DNA from 3 places in the Streptomyces sp. NPDC001634 genome. Region 2 is predicted to be linked to each of the others. Evidence: riboswitches for the same ligand, from Rfam matches in the RefSeq annotation. Region 2 holds a riboswitch; each other region holds the start of a gene.
What was found. A riboswitch is a leader RNA that binds a small molecule or an ion and turns the genes downstream of it on or off. The one in region 2 is predicted to bind cyclic di-AMP.

Region 1 (5,121 bases), on a different contig from region 2:
CGACGGCAATGCCGGAGGACGCATGCTCGGGCACGCGCACTGGTGGCAGAGGCGCTGGGTGCGCTACGGGGCGCTGATCACACTTCTCGCCCTGTCCGGCCTCGTCATCCTCGCCCTCGTACGACAGCAGACCGGTACCGAGGGCTTCCTGGTCGGGCTGGGCCTCGCGGTCCTGCCCGTGCCGCTGCTCATCGCCGCGTTCCGCTGGCTGGACCGGGTCGAGCCCGGGCCCTGGCGGAACCTGCTCTTCGCCTTCGCCTGGGGAGCATGCGCGGCCGCGCTCATAGCCATCGTCGCGAACAGTTTCGCCACCAGATGGATCGCGACCGCGACCGCCGACCCGAACAGCGCCGACACGCTCGGCGCCACCGTCATAGCGCCCATCGTCGAGGAGTCCGCGAAGGCGGCGGCCGTGCTGCTGGTCTTCCTCTTCCGCAGACGGGACTTCACCGGGATCGTCGACGGGGTGGTGATAGCCGGGGTCACCGCGACCGGCTTCGCCTTCACGGAGAACATCCTCTACCTGGGCACGGCCTTCGGCACGGACCAGCTGAACGGCGAACGCGGGCTGGCGTCCGTGACGGCTGCGACCTTCTTCGTACGGGTGGTGATGTCGCCCTTCGCGCACCCGCTGTTCACCGTGCTCACCGGTATCGGCTTCGGCATCGCCGCGCTGTCGGCGGAGCGCCAGCACGTGCGCCGGGTACTGATGCCGCTGGGCGGGCTGCTGCTCGCGATGGGCATGCACGCCATGTGGAACGGGTCGTCGTCGTTCGGCCAGTACGGGTTCTTCGCGGTCTACGCGTCCTTCATGGCGCCCGCGTTCGGGCTGCTGACCTGGCTGGTCGTCTGGACGCGGCAGCGGGAGCTGCGGACCGTGCGGGAGGAGTTGCCGGCGTACGCGGTGGCCGGCTGGCTGGGGCCGGTGGAGCCGTTCGTCCTCGGCTCCATGCGGGCGCGCCGGCTGGCCCGGGAGTACGCGGGGCACCACGCCGGCCGAGCGGCGGCGCGCTCGGTCGCGGAGTACGAGGCGTATGCGACGTCGCTGGCGTTCCTGCGCCACCGGGGGCGCCGGGGGCGGGCGGGAGCCGACTTCGTCGCACGGGAACAGGAGTTGCTCTCCGCGCTGTGGGCACGGCGGGGGGTGGCACGGCCGGCGCTGGAGCACGCCGCGAGGGCCATGACGCCGGTGGCTCCGCCGGCAACGGCTCCGGCGGCCTGGCCGGGGTACGGATACGCGCCGGTGTACGGTGCGCCGCCGCCGTACTGGGCGTCGGCGCACGGTACGACGGCGGTGCCGTATCCCGGGTACAACCCGTACCGCTCATAACGGGTTGAAGTAAGGGGGTTGAAGCAAGGGGTTGAAGTAAGGCGTTGAAGCAGGAGGCTGAAAGGGCTCGCTACGCGGACGCCTCGGTGAGGCGCTTCAGCTCCTCCTCCGTCAGCGTCACATCCGCCACCGCCAGCAGTGCCGGCAGCTGTTCCACCGTGCGGGCCGAGGCGATCGGGGCCGCGATCGTCGGCTGGGCCGCCAGCCAGGCCAGGGCCACCGTGGCGAGCTCCGCGTCCCGCGCCTGCGCGACCTCGTCGAGGGCTGCCAGGACGCGCCGGCCGCGCTCCGTCTCCAGATGCTTGCCCGCACCGGCGGCCCGCGCCGAGTCCACCGTCGTACCCGGCCGGTACTTGCCCGTCAGGAAGCCGGCCGCGAGGGAGAAGTACGGAACGGCCGCGAGGCCCGCACGGGAGACGACGTCCCGCAGCGCGCCCTCGTAGGTGTCGCGCGAGACCAGGTTGTAGTGCGGCTGCAGCGCCACGTACCGCGCCAGGTCCTCGCGGTCGGAGAAGTCGAGGGACTCCTGGAGGCGCTCGGCGGAGATGTTGGAGGCGCCGATGGCGCGCACCTTGCCCGCCTTCACCAGCTCGTCGAGCGCGCCGATGATCTCCTCGACGGGCACCTCCGGCTGATCGAAGTGCGTGTAGTAGAGGTCGATGTGGTCGGTGTCCAGGCGGCGCAGGGACGCGTCGGCCGCGGCCTTGATGTTCGCGGCGGTCAGGCCCTTGTAGTCGGGGTGCTGACTGACCTTGGTCGCGATGACCACGTCGGAGCGGTTGCCGCGGGCCTTGGCCCACTTGCCAATGAGGGTCTCGGACTCGCCGCCCTTGTTGCCGGGAATCCAGGCCGAGTACGAGTCGGCCGTGTCGACGAAGTTGCCGCCCGCCGCCACGTAGGCGTCGAGCACGGCGAAGGACTGCGCCTCGTCGGCGGTCCAGCCGAAGACGTTGCCGCCGAGGGAGAGCGGGAAGACCTCGAGGTCGGAGGAGCCGAGCTTGCGAAGGGAAGTCATGCTCTTCTTCAACGCCCGGGCCGGATCGATATCTTCCGGAACAGCCGCAAAGTCCCCGTAAACAAGCAGATTCCAGAATTCCGGTTCAGGGCGCCAAGCCGACAGCCCTGGCGTCGGGGGGTGTGCGCCAGGGCCGCCGGGGTTCGGATGAGAAGAGGTGTCAGGGGTTGAGGCCCTTGCCCTGCAGCCACGCCATCGGGTCGATGGCGGCGCCGCCGTTCGGGTGGACCTCCAGGTGCAGATGCGGCCCGGTCACGTTGCCGGTCGCGCCCACGCGGCCGATGACGTCGCCCGTGGACACCTTCTGCCCCACGCTGACGCTGATCGACGACTGGTGGCAGAACCACAGCTCGGTGCCGTCGTCGAGGGTGAGGACCGTGCGGTAGCCGTACGAGCCGGCCCAGCCCGCCTGCGTGATGGTGCCGCTGTGGATCGCCTTGATGAGCGTGCCCGTGGGCGCGGCGAAGTCGAGACCGGTGTGGTAGCCGGAGGACCACATGGCACCGGCGTCACCGAAGCGGGAGGTCAGCGTGTACGAGGACGTCGGCAGCGTGTACTGCTTGGCCAGCTCGGCCAGCCGTGCCGCCTCGGCCTTCTGCTTGGCCTCCTCCTCCGCCTGCTTCTTGTCGGCGGCGGCCTTGGCCTTCGCGTCCTCCTGCGCCTTGGCCGCGGCCTCGGCGGCCTTCTTCGCGGCGGCGTCCTCAGCGGCCTGCGCGGCGGCCTTGTCGATCCGGTCCTGCTGGGAGGCGGCCTGCTCGATGATGCGGGCGCGCAGCGCCTCGCCCGCGCCGGAGTTGCCCGCGGCGGCGTCGGCGGTGGTCACGCCCGCGGCGCTGAGCGGGGTGGCGGAGCCCTTGGGGGCGCCGGCGTCCTCGCCGATGAGCGCCTTGGCCGAGTGCGTGAGCGAGGAGAGGTCCGGCAGGGATATGGACACCGGAGGCTTGCCCGACTGCGCGGTGGCCATGCCGCCCGCGCCGACGGCGGCCATCACGCCGACGCCCAGAACGGTGGAGCTGCGCGCGAGTCCGCCTCCGCGCTGCTTGGTGACGCGGTGCCGGCCGCGGACGGGGCGGAGCGACTCCTCGGTGGGGTTCCACTCCTCCCAGGGGCCCTCGTCGGTGCCAGGTGCGAAACCGAACGTCTGAGTTCCGTTCGGGGCGAACGAGGTGCTCTGGGCAGGCGGGTTGGACGCCACGTGGGCGCACTCCTTTCCTTCCTTCTCGCCTACCGGGTTAGCTGACGGGTTCGGAGCAGGAAGGTCTCCTACGCGCGTATACCTGCCGTGCTTCCACGGCGGCATCCGCTCGATTCACCCCAAGGTGGTGGTTCCCCGGCTCCCTTGCGGGATTCGGCACACGCGCACGGAGCCGCCTCTTGTGACGGCTGGGACGACCGCGCTGCGTTATCGAACGTTAATAGACGCGGGGGCCGGATTCCAAGCCGTTCGACCTAGATCATTAACGCCCCTGGCCAGGACTTTCACGCCATGAACGGCAGAAAACGGGCGAGTTGCTCCCACCTCAGGAGTCTCACAGATATTGACAGTATGTCAGTTGTTGAGCGGAGGGGCGTCAGATGATCACCTGGCGTGACGACGGCGACGGGTGCTCGGGGCGGCGTACGGCCAGCACGGCCATGTCGTCCGTGGCACGGCCGCCGGTGTGGCGGGCGACCTCCTCGGTGACGGCGGCCAGGAGTGCGGCGGGCCCGGGGAAGACGCGGCCGACGAGGCGGCCTGCGGGGTCGTAGAACTCGCCGTGCGCATCGCGTGCCTCCGAGACGCCGTCGGTGAAGAAGAGCAGCGTCGCCCCGGGCGGGAAGTCCCACTCCTTCGCCCGGTCGGGCCATATGCCGAGGTCGCCCATACCCAGCGGCAGCGCGGGCTCGGGGGGCGCCAGCTCGCTCAGGGTGCCGTCCGGGTGCAGCAGCAGCGGTGCGGGGTGGCCTCGGCTGACGATGCGGACGCGTCCGCCGCCGTGCGGGATCTCGGCGAGCACCGCGGTGGTGAACCCCTCGAACGCGTCGATCCGGTCGCGCCGGGTGCCCTCGCGCAACAACGCCCGCTCCAGGCGCTGGGCGACGGCCTCCAGCGTGGACTCCTGTTCCGCGGCCTCCCGGAAGGCGCCGATGACGACGGCGACGGCGGCCACCGCCCCCATTCCCTTCCCGCGCACGTCCCCGACGACGAGCCGGACGCCGTGCGGGGAGTCCTGCACGGCGTACAGGTCGCCGCCGATGAAGGCGCCCGCCTGTGCCGCCTCGTACCGGGCGGCGATGTCGAACCCGCCGATCCGTCCGGCGGGTTCGGGCAGCACGGCGCGCTGGGCAGCCTCGGCGATCTCATGGGCGGAGGCGAGGCGTTCGTCGTTGCGGCGGACGAGCACGTTGACCAGGACGGCCAGCACGGCGACGGTGACGATGGTGATCACCTCGGTGACCGCGTCGGCCTGCCCGAGGATGCCGAGCCCGAGGTGGACCGCGAGGACGGCGACGACGGCGGCCACGCCGGTGAGAACGGTGCCGGGCAGCGAGTAGAGCGGTGCGGCCACCAGGGGGGCGGCGGTGAAGAGGGGACCCGCCCTGAAGTCGGACGGGGTGAAGTAGTCGTGGCAGGCGCCCGCGACGACGAGCAGCGCGGGCAGGGCACGCAGGAACGCGCGCGCGTACGAGATCCGGCGGGTCTCGGACCCGACGGGCATCGGCGGTGTGGCGTCTCCCACACCGAGGTCGGCCACCGGGTCGCCGGGCAGTCGGCCGCCGGACCGGTCACGGCCGT
Region 2 (5,121 bases):
AGTGACAGCGTGGGCGACGGCGGGGCAACGACCGTTCTGGTGACCGGCGGCAGCGGGTTCGTCGGGAGCCATCTGGTCCGGCGGCTGCTGGAGCGGGACTACCGGGTGCACACCACCGTGCGCAGCGCCGCGAACACAGCCAAGGTACGGCCGTTGCGCGAGATGCAGGAGGCGTTTCCCGGCCGACTGGCCCTGTTCGAGGCGGACTTGCTCACCGAGGGCTCCTTCGACGAGGCGATGAGCGACTGCCGTGTCGTCTTCCACGTGGCGTCGCCGTTCCTCATGCCCGAGAAGATCAAGGACGGCCACAGGGACATGGTCGACCCGGCGCTGCGCGGGACACGCAATGTGCTGACGAGCATGGATCGCACCCCGACCGTGGACAGGCTGGTCTTCACCTCCACCGTGGGCGCGGTCTTCGGCGACTACATCGACGTCAAGGGCATGGACGACGAGATACTGTCCGAGAAGTACTTCAACACCACGAGCACGGTGGAGAACAACCCCTACCACTACGCCAAGACGCTCGCGGAACGCGAGGCATGGGCGGCGGAGGCGGCCCAGGACCGGTGGCGCATGGTGTCCGTCAACCCCGGGCTGATCCTCGGGCCTTCCCTGACCCCCGCGTCGGAGTCCGGCAGCCTGTTCCTGCTCGACGAGTTGTTCAAGGGCTACTTCTTCTACGGCGCGCCGGACTTCAGCTTCACCACATGCGACGTGCGGGACGTGGCCGACGCACACATCGCGGCGGCGGAGAACCCTGTGGCGAAGGGCCGTTACATCGTCGCGGCGGAGACGATGACCTCCTTCCACGAGATGTCACGCATCATCCGCACCCGTTACCCGCGTGACCTCCGACTGCCCCGCACCGCCCTCCCGCACTGGCCGGTACGCGTCCTGGGCCCGGCCTTCGGTCTGACCCAGGACTACATCCGCAAACACCTCGGCATCCGGTTCCGGGTCGACAACAGCAGGAGCGTGCACGAACTGGGCATCACCTACCGCCCGGTCGAGGAGACCCTCCTGGACCACTACGAGACATGGCGACAGCAACGGGCAGCGAACTGATCGGGCGACCGCAACCCCGCCGTCCTGCGACCGACAGCCCGTACGCCATGGTGTGCGCGTGGACTTCGAGCCGTACCGAGGGGTGAGCTGGGTTGGCTCCAGCCGACCCCGGGGAATTCGACCGGCACTACCGCGAGGTCCACATCCCCCTACTACTACCTGGTCGCCGGGCTGGACTGGGACACACTGGACGAGCTGCACGCCGGGTTCGCCTCACCCGAAGGCCGGGCCACCGCCACCGCCGCCGCGCACCTCGCACGGCTCGCCCCCGTACGCGGCATGATCGTCACTGCCGACGATAGCGAGCCGTGGACAAGGCGGACGGATTCACGCGGGCCGTGCCGCGCTGTGGATGGCCGCGCTCCCGGCGAAGAAGAGTGACTCCTCGCGTATGTACGCCCCCGGGCTCGGCGCGTGGATCATCATGCCGTTGCCGGTGCACAGGCCGACGTGGCGGTCGTCGTCGTAGAAGAAGACCAGGTCGCCGGGCTGGATATCGGTGAGGGGGATGGGCGTGCCGGTACGCGCCTGATCCTGCGCACCGCGCGGGAGGGCCACTCCTGCGGCCTTCCAGGCGGCCTGCGTGAGACCGGAGGCGTCGTAGGAGCCGGGCCCGGCAGCGCCCCAGACGCACGGTTTGCCGATCTGTTCACGAGCGAAGGCGAGTGCCTTGGAAGCCTTCGAGGCCTTGGCGCCGTATCCCGTCTCCGGCACACCGCCGACGCCGATGAACGCTTCGGTGGGGACGGGAGGGACCGTCGGGAGGGAGGTACCGGTGGGGAGGGGGGCTCCGGTGGCGATGGGCGCCTCGGCGGGGAAGGGAGCCGTGGTGGGGAGGGGCGTCCCGGCAGCGGGCGCCTCGGTCGGGAAGAGAGCCGTGGTGGGGAGGGGCGTCCCGGCAGCGGGCGCCTCGGTCGGGAAGAGAGCCGGGGCGGGGAGCGGCGTCCCGGTGGCGACGGGTGCCTCGGTCGGGTAGGGGACCGTGATGGGCAGGGGCGCCTCGGCGGGGAAGAAAGCCGCGGTGGGGAAGGGCGTCCCGGTGGCGACGGGCGCCTCGGTCGGGAAGGGGGCCGCTGCGGGGAGCGAAGTCCCGCTGGCGACGGGCAACTCCGTAGGGTAAGGGGCCGCGGTGGGGAACATCGCGGCAGTGGGCAGCGAAGTCCCCGTGGAGAAGGCGGCGCCCGCGTCGACGGACATGCCCGACGGGGCCGTGCCGAACGCGGCAGGCTGCTGCGACTGCCATCCGGTGTCGCCCAGGCCGAAAGCCTGTCCCTCCGACGTGCGCCAGGCGTCCTCGACGGCGCGGGACTCGATCGCCGCCGGTGCCGTGCTGATCCGGGCGACATGCCGGGACAGCAGCTCCCGGGCCGCGGCGAGCTTCCGCTGGTTCTGCTCCTTGGAGGTGCTCAACCTGGACGGCCGCGACTCGCCGGCCGGCGCAGGCAGGGCCAGGTTGGTCTCCGGCCGTGTCCGAGGGGCGGCCGGCAACGCGGCCACGGGGCCGGCTGTCAGTTCCGCAGGCGGCCTGGAGGCCGTCCCGGGCCCGGCGGTCAGTTCAGCCAGAGCACCGGTGGTCGTTCCCGTGGCCGGTCCGGCGGTCAGCTCCGGGAGGGGGCGGTCCGTCGTCCTGAGCTCACCAGCGGTGAGTTCGTTCCCCGGCCGCCTCGCCGGGGGAGCGAGCCGGTCCAAGTCGACTCTGTCGGGCATTCTGTCGGCGGGCAGCGCGGCCGGAACGGTGGGCCCCAGCTTCCTGCGGGCCCCCTCGAACCACTGCCTGGCGACCTCGTCGAGGGCGGGATCGGCGCGCCGACGCTCCATGTTGACGCCGGTGGTGACACGATTACGCGGGCCTGCGTTTGCCACGCGGGTCGCGTTGTAGGTCCCGCTGTCGTCCTCGGCCCGGTCGTAGAGGTTGCGGATCCGCTGCTGGACCTCTTCTCGGCTCGCCCCGTCGTCCCCCGAGAAGCGGGAGTTGCGCATGCCGGGGAGGCTGCCTCCGGGGAGCGGGGTCTGCTCCGGCGCCATGGGGACGTACTCCTTCCGTGCTCCGCCTGCCGGGTCAGCTGTCGGGTTCGGGCGAGCGGTTACCGGAAGGTGTGCCCTACGGCCCCTGCCTGTCCGGCAGTTGGGCCGATTCACCCCGTGGTCGGTTGGGTCCCCGGCTCGGGTGTGCAGTTGTCGTGCACCGGATTCGGCGGAGGCCGCGCGACCCGGCGAGGTTCGCCGGAGGGAGTCTTGCGGCCTGACGCCAACCTAACCAATTTGTGTGCCTCACGTGAAGATTGAAGCGCGGAATGTCCGATACGTAATTGTGACTTTCGCCTTGCCGCCCCCATCTTGACGTCCCCCACGGCTTGTTGCTGCCGTGGCCCGACTCTTGGTCAGTGTTCGCCGGGCTGCGGTCCGTTGACGGGATTCACGGCCGATGACGCGGCGAAGGCGGGGCGGACGCCGGCGATCAGTGCCGGGAGGAACAGCGAACTCAGCGTCCCCATGGCCGCGGCGGACAGGGCGATGCCCCAGGCGATGGGGCCGAGGGGTGTGCAGCCGAAGAACTGGCTGAGGAACGGGGTCTGGACGACGGCCGCCAGAGCGGCCAGGGAGCCCAGCGAGGAGGCGATGATCGCTCCGCTCCGGCCCCCGGCCAGCAGCGTCTGGCCGAGCTGCGCGCCCACGAGCGCGACCAGGGCGACGGTACGGGCGCGGGTGGCACGGCCGGTGAACCGTGCGGCGAGCCAGCCGGACGTGGCGCCCAGGGTGGTGGCCACCGCGCGGCACACGGTCTCGTCGGTCAGGGCCGTGCCGAGCGAGACCTCGGGGCCCTCGTGGAGCATGCGTTCGGCGGCCTCGGGATGGGGCGGGCGCAGGGCGACGGCCATGGCCGGTGCGAGGTCCGTGAAGAGGTTGACCAGCAGGAGCTGACGTGCCGTCAGGGGTGAGGATCCGGTGGCGGCCGCTCCGAGGAGGGTGAAGGCGATCTCTCCGAGATTGCCGCCGACGAGGATCGCCAGCGCCTGCCGTACCGAGGCCCACATGGCGCGGCCCTCCACGAGTGCGGCGAGTATCGTCTCCAGCCGGTTGTCCGTGACGACGAGGTCGGCCGCCGCCCGCGCCGCCGGGGTGGCCCGCTTGCCGAACGCTATGCCGATGTCCGCGAGGCGGATCGCGGGCGCGTCGTTGGCGCCGTCGCCGGTCATCGCGACCGTACGGCCAAGGCGTTGGAACGCCTGCACGACGCGGACCTTGTGCACGGGGGTTCCGCGCGCGACGACACCGACGTCGGGCAGCAGCGCGTCGAGCGCGCGGTCGTCCAGGTCGTCGAGTTCGGCACCGGTCACCACCCGCCTGCCGTCCAGGACGCCGAGTTCGGCGGCCGTCTTGCCGGCGGTGCCCGGGTGGTCCCCGGTGATCATCACGATGTGCACTCCCGCGTCCGCGAGTTGGCGCACCGCGTCGACGGCGGTGCCGCGCACACGGTCGGCGAACGCGAGGAAGCCGAGGAAGTGGAGCCCCCGCACGGTCTCGTCGGTGAGCTCCTCGTCGGCGGCGTCCCGCAGTTCGGCGACCGCGAGGATGCGATGGCCCTCGGCCGCCAGTTTCTCCCCGGCGTCGAGGATGTCTGCGCGGCCCTCCGCGGCCAGCGGCCGGCCGCCGCGTCCGGAACAACGCTCGACGACCTCCTCCGGCGCCCCCTTCACCGACAGGATCCGGATACCTTCGCAGTGGCCCAGGGTGGCGTGGAAGCCGCGGCTCGGCTCGAACGGCAGGCCGGAGATGCGCCGCCAGCCGGGCGCGCCCGTCGTACGGCGCACGCCCGCCTCCGCGGCACCGTCCGTGACGGCCCCGTCGGTGGCGTGTGCGAGCCGCTTTTCGCCGTGCGGGCGCGGTGTCGCCCGCAGCGCCGCGCCGAGTACCGCGCGCTGCTCGTCCCCGAGTGCTTCGAGGGGTCGGCTGTTGCCGTCGGCCGCGACGGCAACGAGGGAGATACGGCCGTGGGTGAGGGTTCCGGTCTTGTCGAAGCACAGGACGTCCGTGCGGCCGGCCGCCTCGATC
Region 3 (5,121 bases), on a different contig from region 2:
CGTACGCCTGAGCGAGGGTCTTCTCGAAGCTGTCGGCGGCCTGGGCGGCGAAGTCCTCCTCGTCGATCAGCTCGTTCTTCAGGTTGGAGATCTTGGCGCTGAAGGACTTCGGCGGGAAGCGCTTGGGGTCGAGGTCCAGATCGCGGCAGACCAGCGCCATCAGCCGCTTGCTGTCGGCGGCGTCGTAGATCGAGAAGGAGGATGTGAAGCCGAGCTTCTTCGACTCGCGCCGCAGGATGCGGACGCACGCGCTGTGGAAGGTCATCACCCACATCGCGTTCGCGCGCGGGCCGACGAGATGCTCGACGCGCTCCTTCATCTCGCCCGCGGCCTTGTTGGTGAAGGTGATCGCAAGGATCTGTCCCGGGTGCACGCCCCGCTCGGCCAGCAGATACGCGATGCGGTGGGTGAGCACTCGGGTCTTGCCGGAGCCGGCGCCGGCCACGATGAGCAGGGGGGAGCCGGCGTGCACGACGGCCGCGCGCTGGTTCTCGTTCAGCCCCTGGAGCAGCGCCTGCGGGTCGATGACCGGGCGGGGCGCGCCGTCGCGGTAGTAAGCGTCCCGGTCCGGCGGCATGTCGAACTTCCCGTCGAACAGATCGTCCGGAACCGACTCCGGTGCGTGATCGTCCTCGGGTGGCGGGGGCTCCTCCTCGTGGGCCGGATTGGCCTTGAGGTCCGCCAGGAAGCTGTCGTCAAAGAGGCTGCTCATCGCTCTCCGAGTCTAGGCCGCCCCACCGACAACCGGCCGCCGCCCCGGCAATCCGTCCCCGGGATCGGTCTCCGGCCGGGCGCTCCTCCGGAATTGACCGCTTGATTACTGTTACTTTCCGGGTCGGTCCGACCACGTTCGGCAATCGACCGTACGGGACATACGCCCACGTCGGAGCCCCGAAGGAATCCCGGCTCCACTGGAATTCCGACTCCGGAGAAGTCTCATACTCCACGGAAATCCCGACTCCGGAGGAAAAAATCGACCAACCCGCCACAGATACCTCCGCATTGACCATGGGCGGCACACCTCAAGGTCAAGGTCACGAAAATGTATCGGGCATATCGCACATCAACCTTCACACGGGCCACACCAGTTGGCTAGCGTGCCCGGCAGGCCGCACGACAACCACCGGCGAAGGTCGCCGGGTCGCGGGGCCTCCGCCGAGTCCGGTGCGCCCCCGCGGCAGCCGGAGCCGGGGACCCACCGACCTTGGGGTGAATCGGCCAACTGCCCTTCGGGGCACGGCCGTAGGGCACACCTTCCGGAACCACCCGCCCGAACCCGACAGCTAACTCGGTAGGCGGATTACGGAAGGAGTCGCCTCTCAATGGCGCCGCACCGCAAGCCGCGTCCCTCCGGCACGCGCATCGCAGGCATACGGACCCCCGCCCTCGCGACGGCCGCCCTCACCTCCGTGGCCCTGCTCTCCCAGACCGCCAACGCCGCGCCCTCCGCCGACAACAAGCCGAGCATCGAGGAGGTCGAGAAGAAGGTCAACGACCTCTACCGCCAGGCGGAGTCGGCCACCGAAAGATACGACGCGGCGACGGAGAAGACGGCCACGGAGCGCAAGCACGTCGACACGCTCCTCGACGACGTCGCCAAGCGCACCCAGAAGCTCAACGAGGCACGGGACGAGCTGGGCACGTTCGCAGCGGCGCAGTACCGAACCGGGGCCGCGGCCCCCGACACGGCCACCTTCCTGCTGGCCGACACGCCCCAGGACTACTTCGACCAGACCCAGCTGATGAGCCGGCTGACCAGCCGTCAGAAGGAAGCGGTCGACCAGTACATCACCGCGCAGGCCTCGACGATGAAGAAGCGGCAGGAGGCCAGCCGGAGCCTGCAGTCGCTCACCAAGTCGCAGGAAACGCTCAAGTCGAGCAAGGCGGACGTCCAGCAGAAACTGAGCGAGGCGCGGCAGCTGCTCTCCCAGCTGACCGCGGAGCAGAAGGCGCGGCTCGCCGCGATCGAGAAGCAGAAGCAGGAGGAGGCCCAGCGCCAGGCCGCGGAGCTGGCACGGCGGCAGGCGGCGCAGCAGAAGTCGTCCTCGGGCACCACGTCCGGCTCGTCGAGTTCCTCCGGATCCTCCGGTTCGTCCGGCTCGTCGAGTTCCTCGGGCTCATCGGGCACCTCCACCGGCACGGACTCCTCCTACGCGACCAAGGCCGCGAAGGTCCTTGCGTTCGCCCGCGCGCAGATAGGCAAGCCGTACGTGTGGGGCGCCACCGGGCCCGGCTCGTACGACTGCTCGGGCCTGACCCAGGCAGCCTGGAGCGCCGCCGGGGTGACGCTGCCGCGCACCACGTACGACCAGGTGAACGCCGGCACGACGGTCTCGCTCACCGATGCGCAGCCCGGTGATCTGATCTTCTTCTACGACGACATCAGCCACGTCGGCATCTACATCGGCAACGGCATGATGATCCACGCACCGAAGCCGGGCGCGTACGTCCGCGAGGAGTCGATCTACTACGGCGGCGCGTCGATCATCCACAGCGTGGTGCGGCCGGCCTGAGGCCTCGGCTCCCGTTTTCGTGCCCCACGCGCGCGTGGGCGTTTTCGTACGCCCCGCACGCGTGGGGGTTGTTTGCCGTCTCCGCGCGCGGGGGGTTGTTTGCCGTCTCCGCGCGCGTGGGGTGTTTTCCGTCTCCGCGCGCGCGTGCCCCGTACGCAACCCGCGTACGCGTCCCTAGCATCGGGCGCATGTCAGGCACCTCCGCGCTCCGTATCCGGTGGGCGCAGCGTCCGCCCGCCACCGGGGCCGCCGTCATGGCGACCGGCATCCTGTCGGTCGGGCTGCATCTGCCCGGGTACGAGGCCCTCTCCCGCATCGCCCTGGTGCTGACCGGCATCTCATGGCTCGGGCTCGCCGCGGACTTCGCCGTACGGCTGCCGCGGGAGCGCGAGCGGTGGGCGGCCGAGGCGCGCTCGCCGGTCGCGCTCACCCCGGTCGCGGCGACGGCCGTGTTGGGCGCGGCGGTGGCCGACCTGGGCTGGCAGCAGCTCGCCGAGGCGCTCCTCGCGCTGGCCTTCGTGCTGTGGGCGGGCCTGATCCTCCCGGTGATGTGGCACTGGGAGCGCCGTATGCCGGGGGTGGTGTTCCTCGGGTCCGTGGCGACGGAGGGGATCGCGGTGCTCGCCGCGGTGCTCGCCGGGGCCGAGGGGGTTGCGTGGCTCGCGCACGCGGCGCTGGTGTTCTTCTGGCTCGGGCTCGTGCTCTACCTGGCCGGGCTGTGGCGCTTCGACCCGCGGCAGGTGCTGACCGGCGCGGGGGACCACTGGATCGCGGCCGGCGCACTCGCCATCTCCGCGGTGGCGGGGGCACGGCTCGTCGCCGCGGCGCAAAGTGGCCTGTATCTCTGGAACAACGACGACAACGACACCCTGCGGGCCGTCACCGTCGGCCTCCTCGTGCTCGCCTGCTCCTGTTACTGCGTACTGGCGGCGGCCGAGATGCTCCGGCCGCGGCTCGGTTACGACGTACGGCGCTGGGCGACCGTCTTCCCCATGGGGATGACCGCCGTGGCGGCACTGTCCGTCGCCGCCGCTCTCGAAGTGCACTGGCCGAGCGGACTCGGCCGGGTACTGCTGTGGATCGCGGTGGCCGTCTGGTGCGCGGTCCTCGCCTCGGCCGTCCGGTCCGCCCTGGGAACCGTCAGGTCCAGAGCACCGCGATGAAGATGTTCGCCATGGTCAGCGCGCCGACGAGGCCGAAGAGGGGCTTCTCGACCGTCTCCTCGTCGCGCTTGACGTAGACCAGGCCGAGGATCACGATCAGCAGAGCCAGCTTGATGCCGATCTTGATCGTGTTGACCGAGTGGTGGTCCGCCTGATTGAGGCCCACCAGAACGACGCCCGTGACCAGCATGGTCAGCGCGCCGTGCAGCATTCCGGGCACGAAGCGGGCCGTGCCCTGGCCCATCGCCTTCATCTGGGTGAGGAAGCCGCCGAGCAGCGCGGCGATCCCGATGATGTGCAGGCCGACGAAGAGATGGATGAGTACGTCCATGGGGCCGGAGCCTAATGAGGGGCGCGCGGTCCACTCGACACCGGCCCTCCGGATGCACCGGCGCCCGTTACGGACGCCCAGGGCCCGCATATATGCGCCCTATAGCACTCCGCGACCCCTCGCGCCCCCGGAACGGCCGCATCGGTCATCACACAGCGTGAAATCAGCGAGCCCAGGACGGGATCACGGTCACATAAGGTCACCAGGTAGTCCGCTCGCGCCAGTTCCGTACTTTGCGTCACAGTGCCATCACGGTGAGGTTTAGCGTCCTCCCCCAGGTGACCGGCTCCCCAACGCCGCCCGGGCCAGGGGCGGCCGTCGGACACCACCGCCGAGAAGGTCCGGCGGCGGCCCGTTCCCCCTGTGCGGGCCGCCGCCGGACGCGTGAGACCGCCCGTGGCCCCGGCGGTCGTACGAAAGGACGTGACGTCCCAGGTGGCAGCGCACCGCAAGCCCAGACAGCGTTCGCTCGGAGGCAACACGGCCCGGACCGCCGCCACGATCGCCCTCGCGGGAGCGGCGTCCGCGACCGGCTTCGACGGAACGGGGCATGCCGAGCCGCGGCTCTCACCGGCACAGGTCAAGGCCGAGATGGACCGGCTGTACCGGGAGGCGGAAGCCGCGACCGAGAAGTACGACGGTGCGAAGGAGCAGGCGGACAAGGCCAAGGCGCGGGTCGACGCGCTGCGGGACGAAGCGGCCCGCCGCACGGACCGGCTCAACTCGGCGCGCGAGGCGCTGGGTTCGGCCGCGGCGGCCCAGTACCGCAACGGGGGCATGGACCCCTCGGTGCAGCTCCTGCTCTCCTCGGATCCCGGGCGGTACCTCGACAACGCCGCGTTCGCCGAGCGGATCGACGGCCGGCAGGCGACGGCCGTGACACGCGTTCGCAGCCAGCTGCGGGAGATCGAGCGGCTGCGCGGGGCGGCACGCGTGGAACTCGCCTCCCTGAAGTCCCAGCAGGCGGAACTGCAGCGGCAGAAACGGACGATCAACGAGAAGCTGGGCGAGGCACGGCAGTTGCTGTCCCGGCTCACCGCGGGGCAGCGGGCGCAACTTGCGGCGGACGGGGGCGCCGGACGGGCGTCACGGGACGCGGTACGGGGACTGGGCC

Region 1: it holds a riboswitch for cyclic di-AMP, as region 2 does, so the genes downstream of both, ABT186_RS34040 (M23 family metallopeptidase) here and ABT186_RS03405 (C40 family peptidase) in region 2, are expected to answer to the same signal.
Region 3: it holds a riboswitch for cyclic di-AMP, as region 2 does, so the genes downstream of both, ABT186_RS35910 (C40 family peptidase) here and ABT186_RS03405 (C40 family peptidase) in region 2, are expected to answer to the same signal.

Annotation. Positions count from the first base shown of each region.
Region 1 covers NZ_JBEOZU010000067.1:31,904-37,024, reverse strand. The annotation lists gene ABT186_RS34050 (PrsW family intramembrane metalloprotease) at 1-1,330, shown strand, start outside; gene ABT186_RS34045 (aldo/keto reductase) at 1,401-2,345, opposite strand; gene ABT186_RS34040 (M23 family metallopeptidase) at 2,506-3,540, opposite strand; cyclic di-AMP (ydaO/yuaA leader) riboswitch at 3,552-3,709, opposite strand; gene ABT186_RS34035 (PP2C family protein-serine/threonine phosphatase) at 3,917-5,044, opposite strand.
Region 2 covers NZ_JBEOZU010000003.1:193,629-198,749, reverse strand. The annotation lists gene ABT186_RS03410 (NAD-dependent epimerase/dehydratase family protein) at 10-1,068, shown strand; gene ABT186_RS03405 (C40 family peptidase) at 1,396-3,093, opposite strand; cyclic di-AMP (ydaO/yuaA leader) riboswitch at 3,101-3,275, opposite strand; gene ABT186_RS03400 (cation-translocating P-type ATPase) at 3,450-5,121, opposite strand, start outside.
Region 3 covers NZ_JBEOZU010000075.1:16,591-21,711, forward strand. The annotation lists gene pcrA (DNA helicase PcrA) at 1-712, opposite strand, end outside; cyclic di-AMP (ydaO/yuaA leader) riboswitch at 1,144-1,313, shown strand; gene ABT186_RS35910 (C40 family peptidase) at 1,323-2,513, shown strand; gene ABT186_RS35915 (tellurite resistance/C4-dicarboxylate transporter family protein) at 2,702-3,676, shown strand; gene ABT186_RS35920 (hypothetical protein) at 3,654-4,007, opposite strand; gene ABT186_RS35925 (C40 family peptidase) at 4,443-5,121, shown strand, end outside.